2 linked regions of the Rhodopseudomonas palustris HaA2 genome follow. Each later gene encodes a partner of the first gene's protein in a complex. Links are inferred from orthologs where the notes say so. Each region holds a gene or a part of one and is shown on either strand. Other genes may lie near its edges.

Region 1 (11,444 bases):
CCATGGCGCGCGACCAGGATCCCGGCAGCGATACTGTGATCGCGCGGTTCGGCCGGGCCCGCGGCGCCGACGTGGCGAGCCGCACCTTCGCGATCGACATCGCCAACCGCACGCTGCTGAGCGATCTGTTGCCGGCGCAGGCGGCGCGCGCGGTCGGGATGCAATTGATCGGTTCGGTCGGACCGCTGCGGCGTCTGGCGATGCGCGAAGGCCTGTCTCCGTTCTGGCGGTCGCTGTAGAGCATGATCCCGAAAAGTGGCGACCGGTTTTCGGATCAGATCATGCTCAGGAAGATGTTCACGATAACGGCAGCTGTCCGGTCCTGATCAGCCACATCACCGTCGTCAGCGTCACCACCGAGACGAAGGTGCCGATCAGCACGGCGACAGACGCCGGCTCGACCCAGGTGTTGTACTGCCGGGCGATCACGAAGACGTTGAGCGCCGGCGGAAGCGACGCCATCAGCACCGCGGTGGCGGCCCATTCCAGCGTGAACGGCCCGCATGCCAGCATCAGGCCGAACACGATCAGCGGATGCAGCAGCAGCTTGACCGCGACGATGCCCGGAATCTCCCACGGGACCCGGCCGAACGGACGCAGCGCCACCGTCACGCCGAGCGTGAACAGCGCCACCGGCGCGGCGGCGTTCTGCAAGAACTGCAGCGTGTTATCGACCGCAGTTGGCACCTGCACGTGGAAGGCAGCTGCGGCAGCGCCGCAATAGGCCGCGACGATCAACGGATGCAGCACGATCTCGCGCACCACGTGGACGATGGTCGGCAGCAGCGGCCGGCGCTCGCCGGCGGTCAGCGCCATTGCCAACGGCACGATCGAAAACAGAAAGATGCTGTCGAAGCAGAAGATCAGCGCCACCGGCACCGCGGCTTTGGGTCCCAATACGGCGAGCGCCAGTCCCGGGCCCATATAGCCGATATTGCCGTAGCCACCCGCGAGGCTCGCCATCGTCGTTTCGCGCAGCGACAGGCCGCCGACGGTGCGGCCGATCAAGCCGGAAATGAAGAACGCGCACGCCGTGCCGAATGTGGTCGCCAGCACGAATGGCAGGTTGTTGAGTTCCTCGAACGGCGTCTTCGACATGATCCGGAAGAACAGCGCCGGCAGCGACACGTAGAGCAGGAAGAAGTTCATCCAGGCGAGGCCGTTTTCCGGCAGGCGCTTCAGCCGGCCGCAGGCGAAGCCGACGAAGATCAGCCCGAAATACGGAAGCGCGAGGTTCAGAATGTCGATCATTCAGGACTGCTGAGGAAGGCCGGCGGCGGGGATGATCGACCGGTAAAGGGGAGATGGACGCGGCGCGCCGGCGAGCGGAAAGCCGGGTTTCGCACTAGCATCGGCCGCAATCCTGGTCTATGCGACTCGGATGATCAAGACGAGAACCGCCAAGTTCCAGATCGGCCAGATCGTCCGCCACCGGATTTTTTCGTTCCGCGGGGTGGTGTTCGACATTGATCCGGAATTCAACAACACCGAAGAATGGTGGCTGTCGATCCCCGAAGAGGTTCGTCCGCACAAGGATCAGCCGTTCTATCACCTGCTCGCCGAGAACGCCGATTCTGAATACGTCGCCTATGTTTCGGAACAGAACCTTCTGCCGGACGATTCCGGCGAGCCGATCCGGCATTCGCAAGTCGCCGAAATCTTCGTCAAGGACAAGGCCGGCGGCTACCGTCCGCGCAATCCGTCGTTGAACTAGGTCGGCGGGTTTCCGCGTCGTCCATCGACGGCTCAGGAACGCTCGCCACAAACGGTCGATAGACAAAGGGCGCCCACCGGGGCGCCCTTTTCGTTCAGCGGAATATCGGACGTTACTTCGCTGCCGGATTGGCGCCCGCCGGGGCCTGGGCCTCGAGCTTCTTGCGCTGTTCTTCGGCACGCTTCTGCAGTTCTTCCTGCAGCTTCTTCTGGGTTTCCTCGAACTGCTTCGGGTCGGTCGGCGGGCCGTCATAGGCCTTGGCGAACGATCCGCCGGTCTCCTGCAGCGGCAGCGGCAGCGTCAGCGGTGCGCCGTTGGAATTGATCGCCTGGACGACCAGATTCTGGCCCTTCTTCATGCTGGCGAGCAGTTCCGGGGTCGCTTCGTAATCGGACATGCAGCCGTTGGCGAAGCAGATCACATAAGGGCTCTGCTGCGGCGCGTTGCTGTCGACGATGATGCGGGTGCCGTGAACGAGCTGCATGCCGAGCGGCAGCGTGACGCGCAAGATCTTCTTCGGCTCGCCTTCCGGCTCGATGATCACCGCCGCGATCACCGGCTGGCCGGACTCGATGCGGCCGTCCTTGCCGGTGAAGCAGACCTGCTTGGCGTTGGCGTCCTGGCCCTTGAGGCAGAATTTGGTCCACGGCGCATAGATCAGCTGAACCTGCTGCTGCTCCTGCTGCGGCGCAGCGGCGGGCGCCTGCGCGGCGGGCCCGGCCTTCGGCGCCGCTTTCGGGGGAGCCTTCGGCGCCGGAGCCGCCTTCGGGGCGGCCGGCTGCTGCTGCGGGGCCTGCGCTTGCGCTGCGGACGCGACGGTCAGGGCGGCCACAGCCGCCGCCGTGAGCAGAACGAATGCCCGCCCGCGCGGCCCGGCCGTCGCGACCAAGTTGCAAGACTTCATTGCGGAAAACCCTTTCTGAAACGGTCGCACACCCCACCGCGACGCGCGGAGCTGACATCTGGCCGTTTGGCCGGTCTCTCGGTGCCAATTGAGGCAGTTACGTGACGGGCCGGTCAGGCGTCGTCGAGTGATCGCCTTCAATACATCGGCGCACGAAAAGATCAATGGCGACAATCATCCGCGGCCCGTTCGATCGCTCCCTTGTGGTAAAGATCCACGGTGGACCGAACCGAATCAGATCGCCGATTCGCGCCCCGCGCGGGCCTGCTCGCAGGCGCGCTGGCGATCGCCACCGCCGTCGGCCTTGCCATCCCGGTCAACCACGCGGCGATGGCCGGAACGGAGCTCGCGGCGAAGCCGGCCTATGCGTTGGCGATGCATGGCGATCCCGCCCTGCCCGCCGAGTTCAAGGCAATGCCCTATGCCGACCCCGACGCGCCCAAAGGCGGCCGGCTGGTGGAGGGCCTGCTCGGCACTTTCGACAGCCTCAATCCGTTCATCGTCAAGGGCATCGCCGTGCAGCGGATGCGCGGCTATGTGGTCGAAAGCCTGATGGCGCGCGGCAATGACGAGCCGTTCACCCTGTACGGCCTGCTGGCGCAATCGATCGAGACCAACGACGCCCGCAGCTACGTCACCTTCCGCATCGATCCGCGAGCCCGGTTCTCCGACGGCAAGCCGGTGCAGGCCGAAGACGTGCTGTTCTCCTGGCAATTGCTGCGCGACAAGGGGCGCCCCAATCATCGGCAGTACTACGCCAAGGTGGCGCGCGCGAAGGCCCTTGATCCCCTCACGATCCGCTTCGATTTCGACGATGTGCAGGATCGCGAACTGCCGCTGATCCTCGGCTTGATGCCGGTCTTTCCGAAGCACGCCGTCAATGCCGACACGTTCGAGGAGACATCGCTGTCGCCGCCGATCGGATCAGGTCCCTATCGCGTCACCGAGGTGAAGGCCGGCGCCAGCGTGACGCTGACGCGCAACCCGGACTATTGGGGCCGCGATCTCCCGGTCAATCGCGGCTTGTGGAACTTCGACGAAATCCGGATCGATTATTTCCGGGAGGCAAATTCGCATTTCGAAGCCTTCAAGCGCGGGCTTTACGACTATCGCGTCGAGACCGAGCCGCTACGCTGGCACGATGGCTACGACTTTCCGGCCGCGAAGAGCGGCAATGTGATCCGCGACGCCTTCAGGACCGGGATGCCGCAGCCGAGCGAGGTGCTGGTCTTCAACACGCGGCGGCCGGTGTTCGCCGATATCCGCGTCCGCGAGGCGCTGCTGCAACTGTTCGATTTCGCCTGGATCAACCGCAACTACTTCTTCGATTTGTACGCCCGCGCCGGCGGCTTCTTCGCCGGCTCGGAGCTTTCCGCCTATGGCCGACCGGCAGGCCCCGGCGAATTGAAGCTGCTGGCGCCGTATCTGTCGCGGCTGCGGCCCGAGTTCCTCGATGGCAGCTACCGCCTGCCTGTCAGCGACGCGTCGGGCCGCGACCGCACCACGCTGCGACGCGCCCTGTCGCAACTGGCGGAGGCGGGGTACGAACTCGACGGCACGGTGCTGCGCCGACGCGACAACCACCAGCCGCTGACATTCGAAATTCTGGTGACCACGCGGGATCAGGAGCGCATCGCACTGGCGTTCGCGCGCGACGTCAAACGGGTCGGTGTTCAGGCCTCGGTCCGCGTGGTCGACGCGGTGCAGTTCGACCAGCGCCGGATCGCGTTCGATTTCGATATGATCCCGAACCGCTGGGACCAGTCGCTGTCTCCGGGCAACGAACAGTATTTTTATTGGGGCGCGGAGGCCGCCGACACCCAGGGCACCCGCAACTACATGGGCGTCAAGGATCCCGCGGTCGACGCCATGATCGCGGCGATGATCGGCGCGCGGGAGCATCCGCAATTCGTCGATTCGGTGCGCGCGCTCGACCGGGTTCTGACCTCGGGTGTCTACGTGATCCCGCTCTACAACATTCAGGAACAATGGATCGCAAGATGGAATCGGATAGAACGGCCGAAAGCAAATGCCCTGACCGGCTACCTGCCCGAAACCTGGTGGGCGAGGCCATCGACGCAGCAAAGGTGATCACGTGAGCCAGCCCAACGCATCGCCGACGCTCGACGGTCTGTTCCGCCGGATCCTGGCGCGCCAGCCCGATGCGGTCGCCCTGATCGACCCCGCCGACAAAGCGCGCATCACCGGACAGGCCCCCGCCCGCCTCACCTACGCGCAGGCCGACAAGGCGATCTCGGCGCTGGCCGCGCACTTCACCGCCGCCGGGCTGCCGGCGAATTCGGTGATCGCGCTGCAACTGCCGAACACGATCGAGTTTCCGTTGGCGCTTCTGGCCGCGCACCGCGCCGGCCTGGTCGTCGCGCTGCTGCCGCAGCTCTGGCGGCAGGCCGACATCACCACGGCGCTGAACCGCACCGGGGCGCGTGCCATCGTCTCGACCCGCTGGATCGACGGCGTCAGCCACGCCGATCTGGCGATGAACGCCGCGGCCGAGGCGTTCTCGATCCGCTACGTCGGCGGCTTCGGCGACGATCTGCCGGAGGGCATGGCGTCGCTCGACGTCGCCATGACCGACGACGTTTCGGCAACCATGCCGGCGGCCCAGGACGCGCGCCGCGCCGCGATCATTTCGTTCGACACCACGCCGGACGGCGTCCGGGCGATCCCGCGCACCCATCTGCACATGATCGCCGGCGGACTCGCGGTGTTCCTCGAAGGCCGGGTGCCGCAAGGCGCGATGCTGCTGTCGGCGCAGGCCCCGTCCTCTTTCGCCGGGCTCGCCTCGTCGATCGTGACATGGCTTCTAAGCGGCGGCACGCTGGCCCTGCACCATCCGTTCGACGAAGCGGTGTTGGAATCCCAGATCCGCGATCTCGGCTGCGACACGCTGGTGGCGCCGGCGCCGCTGGCGTTGCGGCTGGGCGAAACCGGCCTCGCCGGAATGCCGACGCTGCGCAACGTCATCGGCCTCTGGCGCGCGCCGGAACAGGTGGCCGCGAGTTCCGCCTGGACCGCTGTCCCTGCGACCTTCACGGACGTGTATCTGTTCGGCGAGGCAGGCCTGTTCGGCGCGCAGCGCGCCGAGACTGGCACGCCGGCCGCGATCATGCCGGGACCGCACACCGCCTCCCGCGGTCAGGCGGCGTCATCGGCAGCGGGCGAAATCCTGATCACGCCAAAAGGCACGCTCGGGCTGCGCGGGCCGATGGTCACGCTCGCCGCCTATGCGCCTCCGCCGCCACTCGGCACCCCGGTCTCGGTGCCGCCGCCCGACCATGTCGACACCGGGTTCGCCGCCCGGCTCGACCGGACCAGCGGCGGAATCTGCATCACCGCCCCCCCATCCGGGGTGATGGCCGTCGGCGGCTATCGCTTTCTGGCGCAGGACCTGCAGGAGTGGGCGAAACGGCTCGGCCAGGGCGCATTGCTCACCGCGCTCCCCGATCGCTGGAGCGGATATCGCCTCGCCGGCCGCGCCCAGGACAATGCACGGGCTCGTGAAGCACTTTCAGAGCTCGGTCTAAATCCTTTGATGGTCGAAGCCTTCCGCGACGGGCCGCCGCGCGGCGAGGAATCTGCCAATCGGCATTGACCTCGCATTAAGGGTGACGATCTAGGGTCGAACTCCGTCGACAGCGGAGGACCGGCTCTCACAGATGTCGTATCACGCGCCCATCCTCGTCGTTTCTGACGACGACAGCTCGCCGATGATGTCGGCCCTCTCGGAAGCTCGGTTATCTCCCGTGGTGACTGCCGGCTGGCTCGAGGCCGGCGGCGCCGTCGCACGGCTGCAGCCTTCCGCGGTGATCGCGTCCGGCGGCACAGACACCTCGCTCGGAATACTGGCCAAGCAGATCGAAGCGATCCAGCCTTACGTGCCACTGATCGCGCTCGATCCGCGGAGCGCCCTGCCCGGCAATGCGATCGGCTTCGAGGGGGACGATTTGGCGCGCCTCGCTGCCCGGCTCCGCGCAGCGCTGCGCGTCCGCACCCTGCACGCGACCACGCTGCGGCGGCTGATCGATGACGGCGACGTGCCTCGCACCCCGGACAGCGATCCGATCCAGGACGCCACCGTGCTGCTGATCGGTCGCGGCGCCGCTTTTCCGGCGTTGTCGGTCGCGCTCGGCGAACGCGTCGGCGTGGTCGGCGCGCTCTCGATCGAAGCCGCCGCGAAGCATCTCAACGCCCGCGACCTCGACGGCATCATCCTCGCCGAGGGCTTCAGCCCGCGCGTGGTCGATGCGTTCCTGACGGTGCTGTCCGAGGACCCGCGCTTCCGCAATCTGCCGGTGGTGGTCACGGTGCCTGCGCCCGACCATCACGTCGACCTACCCAATCTCGATTTCGCCCAGGGCGATCCAGAGCGCATCGTGGCCGACGCGCTGCCGCTGATCCGCCAGCACGCGTTCGAGGCGCGGCTCGGGCGCACGCTGCGATCGCTCGACGCAGGAGGCCTGATCGATCCGCGCAGCGGCCTGCTGACGCCGAGCGCGTTCGAGCGCGATTTCGCCACCGCGGTGTATCACGCCCAGGCGCGCGGCGGTGGCTTGTCGGTGGCGAAGTTCACGTTCAGCCGGGCGGACCAGCGCATGCTGTTCGACACCTCACGGATCGTCAGCCGGCTGATGCGCAAAATGGATTTCGGCGTGCTGCAGGCCGACGGCAGCATCCTCGTGGTGTTCGCCGAGACCGATCTGCGCGGCGCGCAGACGATCGCGCGGCGTCTCACCGCGGTGGTGAAGCAGACCGCACATTCCAGCCGTCGCGAGGGCCGGATCGATCCGGAGGTTCAACTGGCGACGTTGATGCCGGACGATTCCGTCCGCTCGATCCTGTCGCGCCTGACCAGGCTCGACACGCGGCGCGCGGCGTCCTGAACGTCGCGCCGGCGGCGGCCTTCAGGCCGCCTTCTTGGCTTCGGCCAGTTCGGCGAGCTGGCGCATGATCTCGGTGGTGCCGACGAGCCGCTCTTCCGGGGTCTTCCACACCTGGAAGAACACCACCTTCATGTCCGGCCGCACCTTGGCGGCGTCGCCATGGCGGCGGATGAAGGTCACCAGCCTGTCGGGATGCGCGAACGCGTTGTCGCGGAAGGTGATGACGACGCCCTTCGGGCCGGCATCGACCTTCTCGACATTGGCGTGCCGGCAATACGCCTTGATCGCCGCGACCTTGAACAGATAGCGTACCTCGTCCGGCAGCACACCGAACCGATCGCGCAACTCGGCGGCGAAATTCTCGATCTCCTCGTCGCTGTCGAGATCGGCCAGCCGGCGATACAGCGACAGCCGCACCGACAGGTCCTTGACGAAGTCCTCGGGGATCAGCACCGGCATGCCGACGGTGATCTGCGGCGACCAGCGGTCGGCGACCGGCTCGGAAACGCCGGCCTTGAGGTTGGTGATCGCCTCCTCGAGCATCTGCTGATACAGCTCGAAGCCGACTTCCTTGATGTGGCCGGACTGCTCCTCGCCGAGCAGATTGCCGGCACCGCGGATGTCGAGATCGTGTGAGGCGAGCTGGAAACCGGCGCCGAGCGTCTCCAGCGATTGCAGTACCTTCAGGCGGCGCTCCGCTTGCGCCGTGATGTTGTGCTGCGGCAGCGTGAACAGCGCATAGGCCCGCAGCTTGGAGCGGCCGACGCGGCCGCGGAGCTGATAGAGCTGCGCCAGGCCGAACATGTCGGCGCGATGCACGATCAGCGTATTGGCGTTCGGAATGTCGAGGCCGGATTCGACGATCGTGGTCGACAGCAGGATGTCGTATTTTGCGTCGTAGAACGCCGACATGATGTCCTCGATCACCGTCGGCGGCATCTGGCCGTGGGCGACCGCGACCTTCATCTCGGGCACATGTTTGTCGAGGAAGTCCTTGACCTCGGCGAGGTCGTCGATCCGCGGCACGACGTAGAACGCCTGGCCGCCGCGATAGCGCTCGCGCAGCAGCGCCTCGCGGATCATCAACGGATCGTGCGGGGCCACGAAGGTGCGCACCGCGAGCCGGTCGACCGGCGGCGAGGCGATGATCGACAGATCGCGCACGCCGGTCATGGCGAGTTGCAGCGTGCGCGGGATCGGCGTCGCGCTCAGCGTCAGCACGTGCACCTCGGAGCGGAGCTGCTTCAGCTTCTCCTTGTGGGTGACGCCGAAATGCTGCTCCTCGTCGACCACGACGAGGCCGAGATCCTTGAACTTGATGCCCTTGCCGAGCAGCGCGTGGGTGCCGACGACGATGTCGATCTGGCCCTCGGCGAGGCCCTTCTTCACCTGCGTCAATTCCTTCGGCGACACCAGCCGCGACGCCTGGCCGACATTCACCGGAAAGCCACGGAAGCGCTCGGTGAAAGTCTTGGCGTGCTGCCGCGCCAGCAAGGTGGTCGGCACCACCACGGCGACCTGCTTGCCGTCCAGCGCCACCGCAAAGGCCGCGCGTAGCGCCACCTCGGTCTTGCCGAAGCCGACGTCGCCGCAGACCAGGCGATCCATCGGCATGCCGCGTTCGAGATCGCCGAGGGCGGCATTGATCGCCGCGAGCTGGTCCTCGGTCTCCTCATAGGGAAAGCGCGCGCAGAATTCGTCGTAGAGATGCGGCTCTACGTGGAGCTTCGGCGCCTCGCGCAGATGCCGCTCGGCCGCGACCTTGATCAGTTCGCCGGCGATCTGGCGGATGCGGTTCTTCAGCTTGGCCTTGCGCGCCTGCCAGCCGCCTCCGCCGAGCCTGTCGAGTTCGACACTGGTCCCGTCCGAGCCGTAGCGCGACAACAGCTCGATGTTCTCGACCGGCAGAAACAGTTTGGTATCGTTGGCGTAGTGCAGCTCGACGCAGTCGTGCGGCGCACCGCCGACTTCCAGCGTCTGCAATCCGATGAAGCGGCCGATGCCGTGCTCGACATGCACGACGATGTCGCCGCTCGACAGGCTGGTGACTTCGGAGATGAAATTGTCGAGCTTCTTGGCTGACTTGCGCTGCCGCACCAGGCGGTCGCCGAGCACGTCCTGCTCGGTGATCACCGCGAACGCATCGGTCTCGAATCCGGATTCGAGACCCACCACCGCCAGCATCGCCTCGTTGCGCGGCGTCGCCTGCACGGTGCGCCAGGAATTGACGCTGGTGAGATGCACCAGCTTGTGGTCCTTCAACATGCTGGCCATGCGGTCGCGCGAGCCTTCGCTCCACAGCGCGATCACCACCTTTTTGCGCGCGGCCTGCAGCGCCTGCACATGCGCGACCAGCGCCTGGAACACATTGACCGAGGTGTCGGCCCGCTCCGGCGCGAAGTTGCGGCCGGCGCGCGCGCCGGCGTCGATCACTGACGAACCATCGTCCGGCACATCGAACGGCGTCAGCCGTGCCAACGAGATGCCCTGCAGCCGTGCGGTCCATTCGGCTTCTGTGAGATAGAGCTGATCCGGCGGCAGCGGCTTGTAGATCGCGCCGGAGCCGGGATGCTCCATCGCTTCGCGCCGGGCGTCGTAGTAGTCGGCGATCTGCTTGAACCGCTCGCGCGCGGCGTCCTCGCTCTGCGGTTCGATCGCCACCGGCGTGCCGGGAAGATAATCGAACAGCGCGTCCATCCGTTCCTGAAACAACGGCAGCCAGTGCTCCATGCCGGGATGGCGGCGGCCTTCGCTGATCGACGTGTAGAGCTGGTCGTCGCGATCCGGCGCGCCGAAGGCGGCGACATAGCCCATCCGGAAGCGGCGGATGGTTTCGGTGACGAGCTGGAATTCGGAGACCGGAACGAGATCGAGGCCGCGCATGGTGTGCAGCGTGCGCTGGGTCTCGGCGTCGAAAGTGCGGATCGATTCGAGCTGGTCGCCGAAGAAATCGAACCGCACCGGCTGTTCGAGCCCGGCCGGAAACAGATCGAGGATGCCGCCGCGCACCGCGTATTCGCCGGGCTCGCGCACCGTCGAGGCACGGCTGTAGCCATTGTGCTCGAGCCACGCGGCGATCGAATCCATCGGCACGATGTTGCCGGGCGCCACCGACAGCGCCTGCGCGGCGATCACCTCGCGCGCCGGCACCCGCTGCACCGCGGCGTTGACCGTGGTCAGCACGATCAGCGGCTTGTCGCTGCCGGCGAGCCGCGACAGCCGCGCCAGCGTGGTGACGCGCTGGGCGAGAATGCCGGCATGCGGCGAGACGCGGTCATAGGGCTGGCAGTCCCACGCCGGAAACTGCATGACGCCGACGTCGGGCGCAAAAAATTCAAGGCTGCGCTCGAGCTGCTGCATCCGCGGCCCGTCGCGGCAGATCACCGCGAGGCTGACCGCGGGCGGTTTCGGCCGCGCCGCGATCGCACGGGCGAGATCGGACACGATCAGCCCCTCGGCGCCCTCGGCGACATTGGCGAAGGTCAACGCCTTGCCGGGTGCCAGCAGCTCCGCGGGCGATCGCGACGGCGCCTTCATGCCGGGCCGCCCTGATGGCCGTAGGTCTTGATCCGGTCGAACAGCCCGCCTTTGAACTCGGCCGGCAGGGTGTCGGCATCGGCCACTGCGTTGTAGAGGTCGTGGTCGTTGAGCTCGATCAGCCGCTCCAGCTCGTCGAGCTCGGCGTCGGTCAGCGTGCCGATCTCGGCATCGGCGAATTGGCCGAGAATCAGGTCCATCTCGCGCGTGCCGCGGTGCCAGCAGCGGAACAGGAGCCGCTTGCGGCGGTCGTCGAGCCCGCCGCTCGATCGTGTCGTACCGGTCATCGTTGAAAACCTTGCTGAACGCGGAAAGCCCGGACGTGCCGGGCGAGCCTGATATAGCCCCCGGGATCGGCAATGTCAGCCCGCCGCGGCGCATTGCAATT
Region 2 (15,439 bases), 150 kb from region 1 along the record:
TGAAACGAGCGCGGGCCGGCGTCGATGGTCTCGATATGGCCGCCGGTGATGTGGCCGAGCAGGGCGCCGAGCGCGGTGGTCGGCGGCGGCGTCGTCATGGATCGGCCGAGCGCGTCGGCGGCGGCGCTGAGCCCGGCGACGAGACCGATGCCGGCTGATTCGACATAGCCTTCGCAGCCGGTCATCTGGCCGGCGAACCGCAGCCGCGGCGCGGCGCGCAGCCGCAGGCCGGCATCGAGCAGCTTCGGCGAGTTCAGAAACGTGTTGCGATGCAGCCCGCCGAGCCTTGCAAATTCAGCATTTTCCAGCCCCGGGATGGTGCGGAAGACGCGTTGCTGCGCGGCGTAGTTCAGCTTGGTCTGGAAGCCGACCATGTTGAACAGCGTGCCGAGCTTGTTGTCCTGGCGGAGCTGGACGATGGCGTAGGCCTTGACCGTCGGGTTGTGCGGATTGGTGAGCCCGACCGGCTTCATCGGCCCGTGGCGCAGCGTCTCGCGGCCGCGCTCGGCCATCACCTCGATCGGCAGGCAGCCGTCGAAATACGGCGTGTCCTTCTCCCAGTCCTTGAAATCGACCTTGTCGCCGGCGATCAGCGCGTCGACGAAAGCGTCGTACTGCTCGCGATTCATCGGGCAGTTGAGATAGTCGGCGCCGCTGCCGCCGGGGCCGGCCTTGTCGTAGCGCGACTGGAACCAGGCGATCGACATGTCGATCGAGTCGCGATGCACGATCGGGGCGATGGCGTCGAAGAACGCCAGCGCGGATTCATCGGTCAGCGCGCGGACCGCCTCGGCCAGCGCCGCCGAGGTCAGCGGGCCGGTGGCGACGATGACGTTGCCCCAGTCCTCCGGCGGCAGGCCGGCGATTTCCTCGCGGCGGATCTCGATCAGCGGATGCTCGGCCAGCGCCTTCGTGACGGCGGCGGAGAAGCCGTCGCGATCGACCGCCAGCGCGCCGCCGGCCGGGACCTGATTGGCGTCGGCCGCGCGCATCACCAGCGAGCCGAGCCGGCGCATCTCGGCGTGCAGCAGCCCGACCGCGTTGTTGGCGGCGTCATCGGAGCGGAAGGAATTGGAGCAGACCAGCTCGGCGAGGCCGTCGGTCTTGTGCGCCTCTGTCGAGCGATGCGGCCGCATCTCGTGCAGCACGACGCGCACGCCGGCGCGCGCCAATTGCCAGGTGGCTTCGGAGCCGGCGAGGCCGCCGCCGATGACGTGAACAGGCTGGTTGGACGCGGGTTGGGGAGGGGGCGCGGCAATGATCATGCGCAACAGCTAGCGCGTTTCCGCCCCGGGTCAAATCCGTTTCGGCGGTCGCGGCCAGGTCAGGGCGGCCGATCAGCATGGCCCGGATACGACAACGCCCGCAGCGATGCGGGCGTTATCCGAGAACAGGTCGGGTCGGACGGTCAGCCATTGAAGTGACCGGACGCCACGCGCGGGATGTCCGAGCGGTCGAGTCCGATATCGGCCAGTTCGCGATCACTGAGCTGCGAGAGTTCAGCGAGATTGCGCTGATAATCCCGGAACGCCCGGAGGGCGCGGATGAGCGAAAGCAACATGGTAGTCTCCTTAGTTCACGGTTCAGTTCTTCGTCGGCCGAACCGTTGAAAGGAATATAGGGCAGAGTCGGCGCAACCAGCAGCGTAAATGCTGCACCGCAGCTAGGCGATATGGACATACCTTTGGGAAGGAATGATTAACCCTTCCGCGCCGAGCTGCGTGGAGCGCGCATGGGACGCGCCCACCATCGTCAGCGGCTCACCCGCGCACTAAGGTCTAATCCCAGGAAATATACTGCATATCAGCGGGCTGACGGCACGTCGCGCGCCTGATTTTTTAATGGGATGATGAAATCCAATTCCGGACGACGAGTTAATCGGCCACAGCAATTGCGACTTATTCTATGCGTTAAACGCATGATGAACGGGTGTTCAGGGCGATGATGGTTTGATCTATCGCAATGCACAACACCGAATTGCCGCGGTGTCGGGGTGCAGCCGGTGTCCGAGCCATCCGGCCGTCCGGTTGTGTTGTGATCAAATCGGCACCGGCCGCACCGACAGCAGGCGCGCAGGATGACGATTCGCGTGGGCGTCATCCTGCCGGCGCTGGCTTCTAGCCCGCCTTGCGCTTCCACTGCAGCAGCGTCGCGGGGAAGTCGGCCGCGGAACGCTTGATCGGGTTCGGCGGGGGAATCTGCGGCGGATGCGGATTGGGCTCGATCACCTTGCGGTAGAGATGCCAGGTGGCGTGGCCGAGCAGCGGGATGACCACCGCGAGGCCGAGGAAGGCCGGCAGCGAGCCCAGCACCAGCAGCGCGGCCACGATCAGGCCCCAGGCGGCGATTTCCAGCGGATTGCGCGCGGCGACGCGCAACGACGCCGTCACCGCTGCGCCGACCCCGGCCTGACGGTCGAGCATCATCGGAAACGCCACCACGCTGACGCACAGCGCCGCGACCGCGAACATGAAGCCGACACCGCAGCCGATCGCGATCAGGCTCCAGCCTTCCGGCGTGGTCAGCACACGGGTGACGAAATCCGGGATCGCCGCCGCCGGCGCATGGCCGAAGGTGGCGACATAGATGCCCTGCGCGGTCGCGATCCACACCCCGAACACGGCGAACAGGATCGCGCCGAGCCCTAGCATCGCCCCGATCGACGGCGAACGCAGCACGTCGACGGCGTGCCACGCCGAGGCATCCTCGCCGGCCTTGCGTCGGCGGCTCAGTTCGTACAGCCCGAGGGCTGCGAACGGCCCGATCAGCGCGAAGCCGGCGGCGAGCGGAAACAGCAGCGGCAGCACCGAATAGCCGAGCACAAGCCGCGCCAGCACCAGGCCGAGCACCGGATAGATCACGCACAGCATCACGGCGTGGCTGGGCACCGCCTTGAAGTCGTCCCAGCCGCGCCGCAGCGCGTCGTGCAGGTCGGCAAGAGCGATACGATGAACCGACGGCTCGGCCGCCGCGCCGATCGGGCGGGCGTCACTGGCTTCGGCAGGATAGATCGTGGCCATGCTCGTTTCTCCCGTGTGGGCACATGTGACGGCACGTGCTGTGGACCGGATCCTTCGCCGGATGAGGCGGGCCGGGCTTGGTTCGGTGCGGACACGAGCAGGAGCACTTCAATCAGACGCGAGAGCAACGAGCGAACTGGTCCTGTGACCTGGGCTTTGCCGCGACCTGTGACGATAGCCTAACGCCGATCGCACCCGCTGGTTGCTCACGCTTCGGTGAGAGCGGATTTGTCGCGGCGCCGCGCGGCGCAGTTAGTTGCGGCGCCGATTAGTTCCACCAGGGTCGGGCTGTTTGCGTGCAGATGCGAACAAATAATTAGTTCATTCGCGCTGCACCATCCCCGGCTTCACGGCGTTGACATATTTGGCAAGCTCGCCGCGACGCGGTAGCTTCGCCTGCCGGGCGCGGCGCAAATCGTCGTGGCCAGGCCAAGAGTCCCTTACCCTGGAGAGACGAATGAGCATTTTCGGCAAGATCATGGGCGCGATTTTCGGCAGCAGCGCGGACGCCGCGCCGGGCGGCAGCGCAGGTACGAGCACGGCCGCTCCGGGAACCGCGCCGGCGCCGGGGAGTTCGGGTGCAACCGTCGATGTCGCCCCGATCCTCGACCAGGCCGTGAAGGCCAAGGGCGAGAAGCTGGAGTGGCGCACCTCGATCGTCGACCTGATGAAGGCGCTGGATATCGATTCCAGCCTGTCGGCGCGCAAGGAGCTCGCCAAGGAGCTCGGCTACACCGGCGACACCGGCGACAGCGCCAGCATGAACATCTGGCTGCACAAGCAGGTGATGGCCAAGCTCGCCGCCAATGGCGGCAAGGTGCCGGACGATCTGAAGGATTGATCGCGCCCACCACGCCGAGGGGCCCGCGAGCGGGCCTCTCGTTTGGGCAGGTTTGTTTCGGCGCGATGGATGGCGCCGATCCGGGGCGCCGGCGGTAGCCGACCGCGACCGCGCTATCGGATCAGGTCGGCATATTCCGGATGTGCGTCGAGATAATCGGCGACGAAGCCACAACCCGCGGTCACCTTCAGCCCCTCGGCGCGCACCAGATCCAACGCGCCGCGAACCAGCCGCGAGGCGATGCCGCGGCCGCGCAGCGGTGGCGGCGTCTCGGTATGGGTGATGACGACGTGGCCGTTGACGCGCCGATAGTTCGCAAACGCGATCTCACCATAGGCATCGAGCTCGAAGCGGTTAAGCGCCTTGTTGTCGCGCACGTTGGCCGCGATCGTCGTCTCGCTCATGTCGTTCCCCTATGTCAGTCGATGATTTCACAGGCGATATCACGGTCGATGATCTCACCCGCCACCGCAGCAGCGTCGATGGCCTTCAGGTGGAGTCTCGAACCTTGATGTCAAGGCAGGCGTGACGTTGTCTGCTCGCCCTCGCATCGACGCGCACTGTGAATCGAAGGTCCGACGTTAAAGCCATAGTGAAATGCCGGACGCAATCCGGGCAATCCCTGAGGTCGGCATTCCGGATGCCGCCTTGGCGCGGTTGCGACACCGTGAACCGCAACCGCGCAGCCTGCGACAAAGCCGTCAACGCAGGCGCGAGGGAAACCGACATGCGATCTCACATGGTCTCGTCGAATGTCGTGGCGGTCGCGCTGTTCGCGTTGCTGTCGCAAAGTGCCGCGGCCGAGGACGCCGCGTGGAAAGGCTGTGTCGGACTGCAGGGCTCTCCGGCGGAGCGCGTCGCCGCCTGCAGCACGGTGATCGAGACCAACGCCGAAACTGGCCGGCGGCTGGCGGCGGCGTATTGCAACCGGGGCCACGGCCTGACCGAACAGCGCAAGCTCGACGAGGCGATGGCCGATCTCGAAGCGGCGGTGCGGCTCGATCCGGGATTCGCCTGCGCCTACAACAATCGGGGCCGGGTCTATGCGTTCAAGGGAGAGGGCGATCGCGCGTTGGCCGACTACGACGAAGCAATCAGGCTCGATGCGAAATTCGCGCTGGCCTACAACAACCGCGCCATGATCTGGCTCGCCCGGCGCGACCCCGACCGCGCACTGGACGACCTCTCCGCGGCGATCACAGCGGACCCGGGGCTCGCCGTCGCTTACGGCAATCGCGGCCACATCTACTATCAGCAGCGCGACATGGCTCGTGCGCTGGCGGATTTCGACGCCGAGATCGCCTTGCGGCCCAACGTGCTCGCCTACATCAATCGCGGCAATGTCCATCGCGACACCGAGCAACTCGACCGCGCCGCCGCGGATTACGGCGAGGCGATCCGGCTGGCGCCGGAGGACGCCCGCGGCTGGCGCAATCGGGCGCTGATCAAGCTGTACCAGGGCGACAACAAGGGCGGCCTCGCCGACTACGACAAGGCGCTACGCTACGATCCGGCCGACGTGTTCTCCTGGAACAACCGCGCCCAGGCCAGGATGCGGCTCGGCGACCGCAGCGGCGCGATCGCGGATTTCCGCAAGGCGCTGGAATTGCGGCCGGGCCTGCAGACCGCGCGGGATTCGCTGAAGCGGCTCGGCGCTGCGGTGAACTGATCGCAGCGCTGCCTCGATCGATACCGTCAGCGCTTGAGCGAGTCGGCCAGCAATTTGCGCACCGACCACGCTTCGCCGTCGACCGCGCCGCGGATGTCGTCGATCCGCCAGTGGCCGCCGTCGCGGACGAAGTCGTAGCGGATCACGCCGTCCTCCGCCTTGTCGCGCGGCTGGCTGCCGGTGAGGGTGACGGCGAGCGTCGCGCTGGCGTCGTCCTCTTTCTCGACCTTGATGGCGAACGCCTTGATGTCGGGGTCCTGCGAATTGCTCACCGGATCGAAATCGACCGGCCCGATGTCGTCCTTCGTTCTCGCCTCGGCCCTGGTCCACAGCGCGGCGAAGGATTTCGACAGAATCTTCGCGCGACTCTTCGGGCTGTTGACCAGATCGCTGCCGCCGGGGGAGGAGGCGGTGTAGAGCCTCGTCAGCAGCGCCGTCGGATCATTCGCCGGCGGCTTGGCCGGCGGCGTGGCCTGCGCCAGCGCGGCGGCGGGAACGGCGAGGGAAGCGGTGGCGATCAGGAACGTGCGGCGGCTGAGCATGGCGACCCCGGAACAATGATGCGGCGCGCTTATAGCGCACAAGCCCGGTGTCCTGTCGATATCCCGCGCTGCATCCGGCGAACGATGCTATGCAGCCATCGACGCCGCATCGGCGAACCGCCTCGGGAGACCACCATGGCCAATGAAAAGGGCCCCAATGTCAAGAAGAAGCAGAAGTGCAAGAACTGCGAAGGCAAGGGCACGCTGAAGAAGGGCGACAAGGTGGTGACCTGCCAGCGTTGCAAGGGCACCGGGCTGCGCTGATCCGCGCGCATGATCCCGAAAAGTGGAGACCGGTTTTCGGACAAGATCATGCCCTATGTGAGCCCATCGTCGGGAATGTTCAGCACGGTGCCGCAGGCCTTGCAGTGCACTGCGTCGGCATCGTGGCGCTGCAGCCCGCAGACCGGGCAGGGAAAGCGCACCTTGTTCGGGCTGATCAGCGCCCGCGCCAGATTGAAGAACAGCGTGACGCCGAAGATCATGATGGCGACGCTGATCAGCCGGCCGAGCGTGCCCGGCAGCGTGATATCGCCGAAGCCGGTGGTGGTCAGCGCGGTGACGGTGAAATACAGCGCATCGGCGTAGTGGGCGATCTGCGGATTGTGCGAGCGCTGGGTCTCGTAGACGATCGCCGTCATCACGAAGATGAACACCGCCAGATTGGTCACGGCGATCACGACGTCCTCGTTGCGGCGGAAGAAGTCGCTGTCGTTGCGCAGCCGCGACAGCATCTGATAGTCGTGCAGCAGCCGCAGCGTGCGCAGGATGCGCAGGAAGCCGCCGCCCTCGCCGGCCAGCGGCGCCAGAAACGACACGATCGCCACGATGTCGGTCCAGGTCGCGAGCCGGGTGAAATCCTTCATCCGGTGCCGGCTGATCAGCAGCCTTGCGGCGAAATCGACCAGGATCAGCGCGCCGAACACCACGTCCAGCGTCTCGACGATGTCGTTCGACGGCACGAACGAGGTGCCGATGATGAACAGCACCGTGACGATGTCGAACGCCAGCACGCCATAGCGAAACACCACCCCACGCGGCGAGGCGCCTTCGTAGAGTTCGCGGAGGAAGGATTTCAGCTCGGCGTAGGTCATGAGGCGAGTATTGGACCGGGCGGGGCGGGGGAGGCAATGGGGTTCGCGCGAGATCCGGCTCAAAGGCCGCGTCGGGCAAGTCCGGCCGAGGCTCCAGCCGGTGCATGGCAGGCGCCATGAATTATGCTATAATCCATATCATGCGCCACGAACGTATCCAGATCGATCCCGAAGTGATGGGCGGCAAGCCGGTCGTGCGGGGCACGCGCATCCCGGTGGAACTGATCCTGCGCAAACTCGGCGCCGGACTGTCGACCGCGCAAATCGTCGCCGAGCATCCGCGGCTGACGGCGGACGACATCCGGGCGGCGCAAGCGGATGCGTGAGCTACGCACCGACGACTGAGAGACTGTGGACCGGCCTCAGCCGCAATTCCACACCGGCCCGATCGGCGTCTGCGTCCAGCAAGGCCCGAAGCTGCCGCCATTGTAGCGGCCGCGGTAGAAGCCCGGCCGGCCGAGATAGCGCCATTCGCCGGACCAGCCGCCGTTCCAGCGATAATATTCCGGCGTTGGATCGATGTACCACGGCCGCTTCGGCCGCAGCATCGCCCGCTGCGGGCGGGACAGCTTCTGCATGAACAGCGGCACCGAATTGCTCGGCGGCTGCACATAGCCGGGCAGGCCGCTGCTCTGTGCCCGCTTGGCGTGCTTCTTGGGCGAAGCCGCCGAGGCGGCGAGGGGAAGCAGCGCGAGGGTGATTGCGAGCGTGAGGGCGGTGAGGCGGGTCATGGGGGGAGTGTAGACGGGTGGGGGCGGGAGGGCGATTCAAATTCGGGTGTGACGGGGCCACACGCGGCATCTATAGATGTCGCTCGCTTCATCGAAGTGGAGCTTCCCAGACGGTACAGCCTGCTGCGGGATGCCCAATTGGCGAGTGATGGCGTCAATCCGCATTTTTGTGGATTGTGAACTATTTTTGGTCACTTTCCTATAAGTGCTGCACTGGGGCGAACGATGGCTGAAACACAGATCGAATGGACCGATGCCACGTGGAACCCCGTGGTCGGCTGCACGATCGTAAGCGCGGGCTGCACCAACTGTTACGCGATGGAAATGGCTCGCCGCCTGCAAGCCATGCAGGTTGCGAAATACGCTGGCTTAACGCGGAGAAGTTCAAAACGAGTTATCTGGAATGGCGTCGTGCGCGAAGATGCCGACGCGCTTGCAATCCCGTACCGGTGGCGGAAGCCAAAGAAGATCTTCGTCAACTCGATGAGCGATCTATTCCACGAACGGGTGAGCGACGCCTTCATAAATAAGGTATGGGATGTGATGCGGGACACGCCGCGTCATCACTATCAGATCTTAACAAAACGCCCGGCGCGGATGAGCACCTTCGTGCGATCCCACCTTGCTACCGTTCTCCCGAACGTATGGCTGGGGACGAGTGTTGAGAATGGCGCTGTTGTAGATCGCATCGATCACTTACGCACAGTGCCAGCAGCAATCCGTTTCTTGTCGTTCGAACCCTTGATAGGATCGGTCGGCGCGGTTGATTTATGCGGAATTGATTGGGCGATTGTGGGTGGCGAAAGCGGTCGTTCCGCAAGACCGATCCGCGAAGAATGGATCGACGAAATTTACGAACAGTGTGAGCGTTTCAACACCACCTTCTTTTTTAAGCAGTGGGGCACTTGGGGTAAAGATAACAAGCGGCGATCCAAGAAGGCGAACGGCCGCGAGTATCGCGGTCAACACTGGGATGGGATGCCAGCATTAGATCGAACGATCGGAGCCTAGACCCGGTCGCCGGGGGTATTTATGGTTGCAAAGCCTTACACGTGGAAAGATGGCGCGACGTTAGAAGAACATTCGCGCCGCAAGCACCAAATCATCCGACAGTACTTTGCCCGTTACATTAGGGTCCGTTGCCAGCTTCCGCAGCAATCAAAGTTCCGATTTGCAATAGTTGATGGATTCGCTGGCGGCGGCGTCTACAATTGTGGCGCATCGGGATCGCCGTTGATCTTCATTGAGGAATTGCGTGCCACTTCAATCGAACTGAACCTGAGACGCGCTAATGAAGGCATGTCGCCATTAGATATAGAATGTGTACTAATCTTCAACGATTTCGATCCCGGCGCTATTGAAATCCTAAAGCAGCACGTCGCGCCTCTGCTCGCCGGGATTAAGGAAAGTGAGCCACGTCTTCATCTTGAAGTTCACTACCGGCAGCAGGAATTCGAAAACGTCTACGCCGAGATACGTGAGTTTCTGCAATACAATCGAGTGCAAAGCGTTCTGTTTAATCTGGATCAGTGCGGCAACAGTCGCGTAGCGCACGAAACGCTTACCGACATAATCGCGTCGTTTTCGTCACCTGAGATTTTCTACACTTTCGCCATTGAGGCCTTGATTTCGTTCTTGAAAAAGACTGATCCAAATGCTTTGAACGCACGCCTAAATCCGATTGGAGTTGACGCGGACAGCGTGTCAAATCTCGGGCTAATGATGAACAATCAAGCGTGGCTTGGCGCTACTGAGCGGCTTGTGTTTGAAGCGTTCGAGCGATGCGCCAGCTATGTTAGCCCGTTTTCTATTCACAATCCGAACGGATGGAACTACTGGATGTTGCACTTTGCAAAGTCGCATCGCGCGCGACAGGAGTACAACGACGTACTGCACGACAACGCCAGCACGTTAGCGCACTACGGGCGGTCTGGCCTACATATGTTGGCTTACGATCCGCAACACGAAGGCGGCCTGTACCTATTCGACATGAAAGGCCGCGACAGCGCCAAATCGCAATTGCACGGTGACATTCCCCGCCTTGTATCCGAGTTCGGCGACGCTGTATCTGTTGCTGACTTTTACGCCAGCATCTATACGGCTACGCCGGCGCACACGCAGGATATTCATGGCGTGATGATCGAAAATCCGGACCTGCAAGTGGTCACGGCACGCGGCGGCGATCGGGGGGCGCCGCACACCATTCGTCCTACCGACACATTGCGGCTTCGACAGCAGCGCAGCTTTTCGTTTTCAACGCCGCCATCGAAACGTCGCTGACGTCGCCCGCATGGAACGAACGCATCAAATGGCCTTCGCTTGAACAACATTGGTGCGGCCCTTACTCCGCCGCCTCGTCCGTCTTCCGCTTCGTCGCCTTCGCCGGCCCCTTCTTCTCCAGCACCGGCTTCAGGAACTTCCCGGTGTAGCTCCGCGGTGCCTTGACGATGTCTTCCGGCGGGCCCCAGGCGACGATTTCGCCGCCGCCGTCGCCGCCTTCGGGGCCGAGGTCGATGACCCAGTCGGCGGTCTTGATGACTTCGAGATTGTGCTCGATCACCACCACGGTATTGCCCTGCGCCACCAGCTCGTGCAGCACTTCGAGCAGTTTGGCGACGTCGTGGAAGTGCAGGCCGGTGGTGGGCTCGTCCAAAATATAAAGCGTGCGGCCGGTGGCGCGCTTGCTCAGTTCCTTGGCGAGCTTGACGCGCTGGGCTTCGCCGCCGGAGAGCGTCGTCGCCTGCTGGCCGACATGGATGTAGTCGAGGCCGACGCGGTGCAGGGTCTTGAAGGTCTCGCGGACGCGCGGCACCGCCTTGAAGAAGTCGGCGGCTTCCTCGACCGTCATGTCGAGCACGTCGGCGATCGACTTGCCCTTGAACAGCACTTCGAGCGTTTCGCGGTTGTAGCGCTTGCCCTTGCAGACATCGCAGGTGACGTAGACGTCGGGCAAAAAGTGCATCTCGATCTTGATGACGCCGTCGCCCTGGCAGGCCTCGCAGCGGCCGCCCTTGACGTTGAAGGAGAAGCGGCCCGGCTCGTAGCCGCGCGCCTTGGACTCGGGCAGGCCGGCGAACCATTCGCGGATCGGCGTGAACGCGCCGGTGTAGGTCGCAGGATTGGAGCGCGGGGTGCGGCCGATCGGCGACTGGTCGATGTCGATGATCTTGTCGATGTGCTCGAGGCCCTCGATGCGGTCGTGCGGCGCCGGCGGCTCGGAGGCGTTGTTCAGCTTGCGGGCGATCGCCTTGTAGAACGTATCGATCAGCAGCGTCGACTTGCCGCCGCCGGAGACGCCGGTGACGCAGGTGAACAGGCCGAGCGGAATTTCGGCGGTGACGTTTTTGAGATTGTTGCCGCGGGCGTTGACCAGCTTGAGGGTGCGGCGATGGTTCGGCGGCCGGCGCTCCGGAATCGGCACCGACAATTCGCCGGTGAGATATTTGCCGGTCAGCGATTTCGGATTGGCCATCACCTCGTCGGGCGTGCCCTGCGCCACGATGTGGCCGCCATGGACGCCGGCGCCGGGGCCGATATCGAGCACGAAATCGGCCAGCCTGATCGCGTCCTCGTCATGCTCGACCACGATCACGGTGTTGCCGAGGTCGCGGAGTCGTTTCAGGGTGTCGAGCAGGCGGGCGTTGTCGCGCTGGTGCAGGCCGATCGACGGCTCGTCGAGCACGTAGAGCACGCCGGTGAGGCCGCTTCCGATCTGCGAGGCGAGCCGGATGCGCTGGCTTTCGCCGCCCGACAGCGTGCCGGCGGCGCGCGCCAGCGTCAGATAGTTGAGGCCGACGTCGAGCAGGAAGCTCAGCCGGTCGCGGATCTCCTTGAGGATGCGGACGGCGATCTCGTTCTGCTGGGTGTTGAGCGATGCCGGCACCGCCTCGAACCATTCGCCGGCGGCTTTCACGGAGAGTTCGGAGATGTTTCCGATGTGCTTGCCGCCGATCTTGACGCACAGCGCCTCGGGCTTGAGGCGATGGCCGTGGCAGGCCTCGCAAGGCACGTCGGAGAAGTACTTCCCGAGCTCCTCGCGCGCCCACTCGCTCTCGGTCTCGCGGAAGCGGCGCTCGATATTGGTCACCACGCCCTCGAACGGCTTCTTGGTGTCGTAGGAGCGCACCCCGTCTTCATAAGAGAATTTGATCTCGTCGTCGCCGGAGCCGAACAGCAGCGCGGTCTGGACCTTCTTCGGCAGGTCCTTCCATTTGGTGTCGAGCGTGAATTTGTAGAACTTCGCCAGCGCGGTCAGCGTCTGCAGATAGTAGGGCGAGGATGATTTCGCCCACGGCGCAATCGCGCCCTTGCGCAGCGTCAGCTCCTTGTCGGGCACGACCAAATCGGCGTCGATATGCTGCTCGATGCCGAGCCCGCCGCATTCCGGGCAGGCGCCGTAGGGATTGTTGAACGAGAACAGGCGCGGCTCGATTTCCGGAATGGTGAAGCCGGACACCGGGCAGGCGAATTTCTCCGAGAACAGGATGCGCTCGGCGCCGGTCTTGTCGTGGATCTTGGCGACCTTCTTGTCGGCCTTTTTCTTCTTGTCGCCGGGCTCGTCCGGACCGGGCTCGACGGCTGCCGCCGGCGGCGTGGCGGGCGCGTCGGCATATTCGATCACCGCCAGCCCTTCGGCGAGCTTCAGCGCGGTTTCAAAACTCTCGGCGAGGCGCTGGCCGATGTCGGGGCGGACCACGATGCGGTCGACCACGACGTCGATGTCGTGCGGGAATTTCTTGTCGAGCACCGGCGCTTCGGCGAGCTCGTGGAAGGCGCCGTCGATCTTGACGCGCTGGAAGCCTTTCTTGAGCCAGTCGGCGAGTTCCTTGCGGTACTCGCCCTTGCGGCCGCGCACCACCGGCGCCAGCAGATACAGCCGCGTGCCCTCCGGCAGCGCCAGCACCCGGTCGACCATCTGCGACACGGTCTGGCTCTCGATCGGCAGCCCGGTCGCGGGCGAATAGGGCACGCCGACGCGGGCCCACAACAGGCGCATGTAGTCGTAGATCTCGGTGACGGTGCCGACCGTGGAGCGCGGGTTCTTCGAGGTGGTCTTCTGCTCGATCGAGATCGCCGGCGACAGCCCGTCGATCTGATCGACGTCCGGCTTCTGCATCATCTCGAGGAACTGCCGCGCATAGGCCGACAGCGATTCGACGTAGCGGCGCTGGCCCTCGGCATAGATGGTGTCGAACGCCAGCGAGGATTTGCCGGAGCCGGACAGGCCGGTGAACACCGCGAGCTTGTCGCGCGGGATGACGACGTCGACGTTCTTGAGATTGTGCTCGCGGGCGCCGCGAATGGTGATGGCGGTCCGGCTCGAAGCCACCGACGGCCGTTGCGGCGGCTGGCGCTTCGCCTTGATCACTTCGTCCATGCAGGGTGTCCAGACGCGACGTCGCGCAGGTTGGGGCGCGCAGCCGGATTCATCCGGGCCGACGCCTGTTGGGCTGAGCCTGGAACATAGGAAGAACGGGAAGCAATTTCCAGAGCCGCGGCGCGGTCATCAACCGATTGTTGGCGGCTGGATCGTCACCGCCGTCCGGCTATCGTCGTTCCGCGCTGATCGGAGATCGCGCGCCGTGTCGGCCGGGGCCCACCCGACAGGCCGGCGACGCTTGGGGGTCCAAACAGCAGAAAGGCCGGCGCGCGGCCAGCCTTTCGTGTCTCAACCGATGTGGCGAAGCTCAGTACTTCGCGACGACCGGGCCGCCCCAGCGATAGTTGATGCGGGCGGTGACGATGTCGGCGTCCTGCTTGATGCGCTCGACAGCGGTGTTGGTGAAGGTGACGTCCTTCTTGTCGAGGAACAGATGATTGTACTCGACGGCGAACGACCAGTTCGGCGTGAAGCCGTATTCGAGGCCGGCGCCGACCGACGCGCCCCAGCGGGTCTCCGAAGCCGTTCCGGTCACGAGGCCGTCGGCGCGCCGAACGAATTCGTACTTGTCGTTGACGACCGCGGCACCGCCCTTGGCGTAGAGCAGGGCGTTGTTCCAGGCGTAGCCGACGCGGCCGGTGAACAGGCCGAAGGCTTCGACCTTGCTGTGATTGTCGAACAGGCCGCCGAGCAAGGTGACGTTCGAGCCCTTGAAGTCGGCCCAGTTGCCTTGCGCTTCGACGCCGAACACCCAGGAGCCCATCTGCCAGTTGTAGCCGACCTGGCCACCGGCGGTGGCGCCGGAGGCGTCATGCGAACCTTCGCTCAGCAGGAGGGCGCCGGGCGCGTAGAAATCCCAGCTCTTGCGGCTGGTGCCCCAGCCGCCGTTGGCGCCGATGTAGAAGCCCGACCAGTCGTAGATCGCGACGATCATCGGCGGCGGCGCCTTGGTGTAAGGACGGGCGGCCAGATCGGCAGCCATCGCCGGCGCCGCACCCAACGCAATCAGAGCCACGCTTCCCAGCAAAAATTTCTTCATCGCAATGTCCCCCAATTGTCCGTCTCGGTCTGCGTCTGCCGAGTCCCCTGCGGCAAATGCTGACGGCGCGAGCGCCTCATTCAGTGGGGGAAATATACGCGGTTCCGCAGAAAAAGCCGTCTCCGAAAAGCAACACTCGGCGACGAAGTGGCCGCGGAACACGATGATTCATCAGCAACAATTCGCCTTTCGCCCGCACCGAATTACCAATTTTGGTCACGGCGCCACGCGGCCGCCGGATAGCCATCGCAGAATCCCCATGAGTCTCGGGCATTCTCGCTTTTACTGCGAACAAAAATAGAACATTATCGCGCGATCCGTGGATAACGGGGGCGGGCGCCGTGTTTACCACCGCCAGAGGATGGGCGGCGCGCGGCGGACAGCGTAAGCGCTACAGGGACAGCGAGGCGTCGGGTGCGTGTTGCCGCATCGGGCCGGGCCTTGCGCGGTGGTTGGTTTCGAGTCGAAGGAGACGGCGATGGCGGGAAGCGTGAACAAGGTGATCCTGATCGGGAATCTCGGCGCTGATCCGGAGATCAAGCGGACGCAGGACGGGCGACCGATCGCCAATCTGCGGATCGCGACCTCGGAAAGCTGGCGCGACCGCGCCACCGGCGAGCGCAAGGAAAAAACCGAGTGGCACCGCGTGGTGATCTTCAGCGAGGGGCTGTGCAAGATCGCCGAACAGTACCTCAAGAAGGGCTCGAAGGTTTACCTCGAAGGCCAATTGCAGACACGCAAATGGACCGATCAGAGCGGCGCCGAACGGTACAGCACCGAAGTCGTGCTGCAGAACTTCAACTCGGTTCTGACCATGCTCGATGGCCGCCCCGGCAGCGGTGGTGGCGGCGGCTACGGAGGCGATGATTCGTCGGGCGGCGATTTCGGCTCGAGCGGCCCGTCCAGCAGCGCGCCGCGCCGGCCGGTGGCGGCGAGCGGCGGCGGCCGCGGCAGCGACATGGACGACGATATTCCGTTCTGAGGTTTCGGCGGGTGGGGACCTGCGCGGCCGTCCGGGCAACCGGGCGGCCGTTGCCGTTTCAGGCTCCGGAGGTGACCAGCGCGTACCCAAGCAGCACCTGGCTCGCGGCGAACAGCGTGCCGAAGATCCGCTGGTTGTGCC

What was found.
Region 2: the proteins of mfd (region 1) and uvrA are in contact, whole or in part, in a crystal structure (PDB 4DFC), measured with the Escherichia coli proteins. The link is inferred for Rhodopseudomonas palustris HaA2 from one-to-one orthologs.

What each region holds. Positions count from the first base shown.
Region 1 is NC_007778.1:3,237,681-3,249,124, forward strand. Bases 7,341-11,444 are described here. They hold mfd (transcription-repair coupling factor), read right to left. Parts: upstream 11,057-11,444; coding sequence 7,541-11,056; downstream 7,341-7,540. Other genes in these bases: RPB_RS14350 (hypothetical protein), read left to right, coding at 7,341-7,519; RPB_RS14360 (succinate dehydrogenase assembly factor 2), read right to left, coding at 11,053-11,343. In the rest of the region: RPB_RS14320 (UbiH/UbiF family hydroxylase), read left to right, coding at 1-239; RPB_RS14325 (AEC family transporter), read right to left, coding at 298-1,251; heat shock protein HspQ, read left to right, coding at 1,382-1,714; RPB_RS14335 (invasion associated locus B family protein), read right to left, coding at 1,827-2,618; RPB_RS14340 (extracellular solute-binding protein), read left to right, coding at 2,949-4,709; RPB_RS14345 (class I adenylate-forming enzyme family protein), read left to right, coding at 4,714-6,231; more of RPB_RS14350, read left to right, coding at 6,296-7,340. UniProt on the Escherichia coli protein: Couples transcription and DNA repair by recognizing RNA polymerase (RNAP) stalled at DNA lesions. Mediates ATP-dependent release of RNAP and its truncated transcript from the DNA, and recruitment of nucleotide excision repair machinery to the damaged site.
Region 2 is NC_007778.1:3,097,383-3,112,821, reverse strand. Bases 10,039-13,654 are described here. They hold uvrA (excinuclease ABC subunit UvrA), read right to left. Parts: upstream 13,275-13,654; coding sequence 10,239-13,274; downstream 10,039-10,238. Other genes in these bases: RPB_RS13680 (outer membrane protein), read right to left, coding at 13,585-13,654; RPB_RS13690 (three-Cys-motif partner protein TcmP), read left to right, coding at 10,039-10,177. In the rest of the region: methylenetetrahydrofolate--tRNA-(uracil(54)-C(5))-methyltransferase (FADH(2)-oxidizing) TrmFO, read right to left, coding at 1-1,265; RPB_RS24175 (DUF1127 domain-containing protein), read right to left, coding at 1,409-1,561; RPB_RS13735 (DUF2189 domain-containing protein), read right to left, coding at 2,118-3,020; RPB_RS13730 (DUF3597 domain-containing protein), read left to right, coding at 3,478-3,861; RPB_RS13725 (GNAT family N-acetyltransferase), read right to left, coding at 3,975-4,265; RPB_RS13720 (tetratricopeptide repeat protein), read left to right, coding at 4,589-5,530; RPB_RS13715 (DUF3828 domain-containing protein), read right to left, coding at 5,557-6,072; RPB_RS25175 (hypothetical protein), read left to right, coding at 6,208-6,336; RPB_RS13710 (ion transporter), read right to left, coding at 6,390-7,166; RPB_RS13705 (DUF433 domain-containing protein), read left to right, coding at 7,283-7,492; RPB_RS13700 (hypothetical protein), read right to left, coding at 7,529-7,897; RPB_RS13695 (DUF5131 family protein), read left to right, coding at 8,123-8,908; more of RPB_RS13690, read left to right, coding at 8,930-10,038; more of RPB_RS13680, read right to left, coding at 13,655-14,316; RPB_RS13675 (single-stranded DNA-binding protein), read left to right, coding at 14,795-15,298; RPB_RS13670 (hypothetical protein), read right to left, coding at 15,357-15,439. UniProt on the Escherichia coli protein: The UvrABC repair system catalyzes the recognition and processing of DNA lesions. UvrA is an ATPase and a DNA-binding protein. A damage recognition complex composed of 2 UvrA and 2 UvrB subunits scans DNA for abnormalities.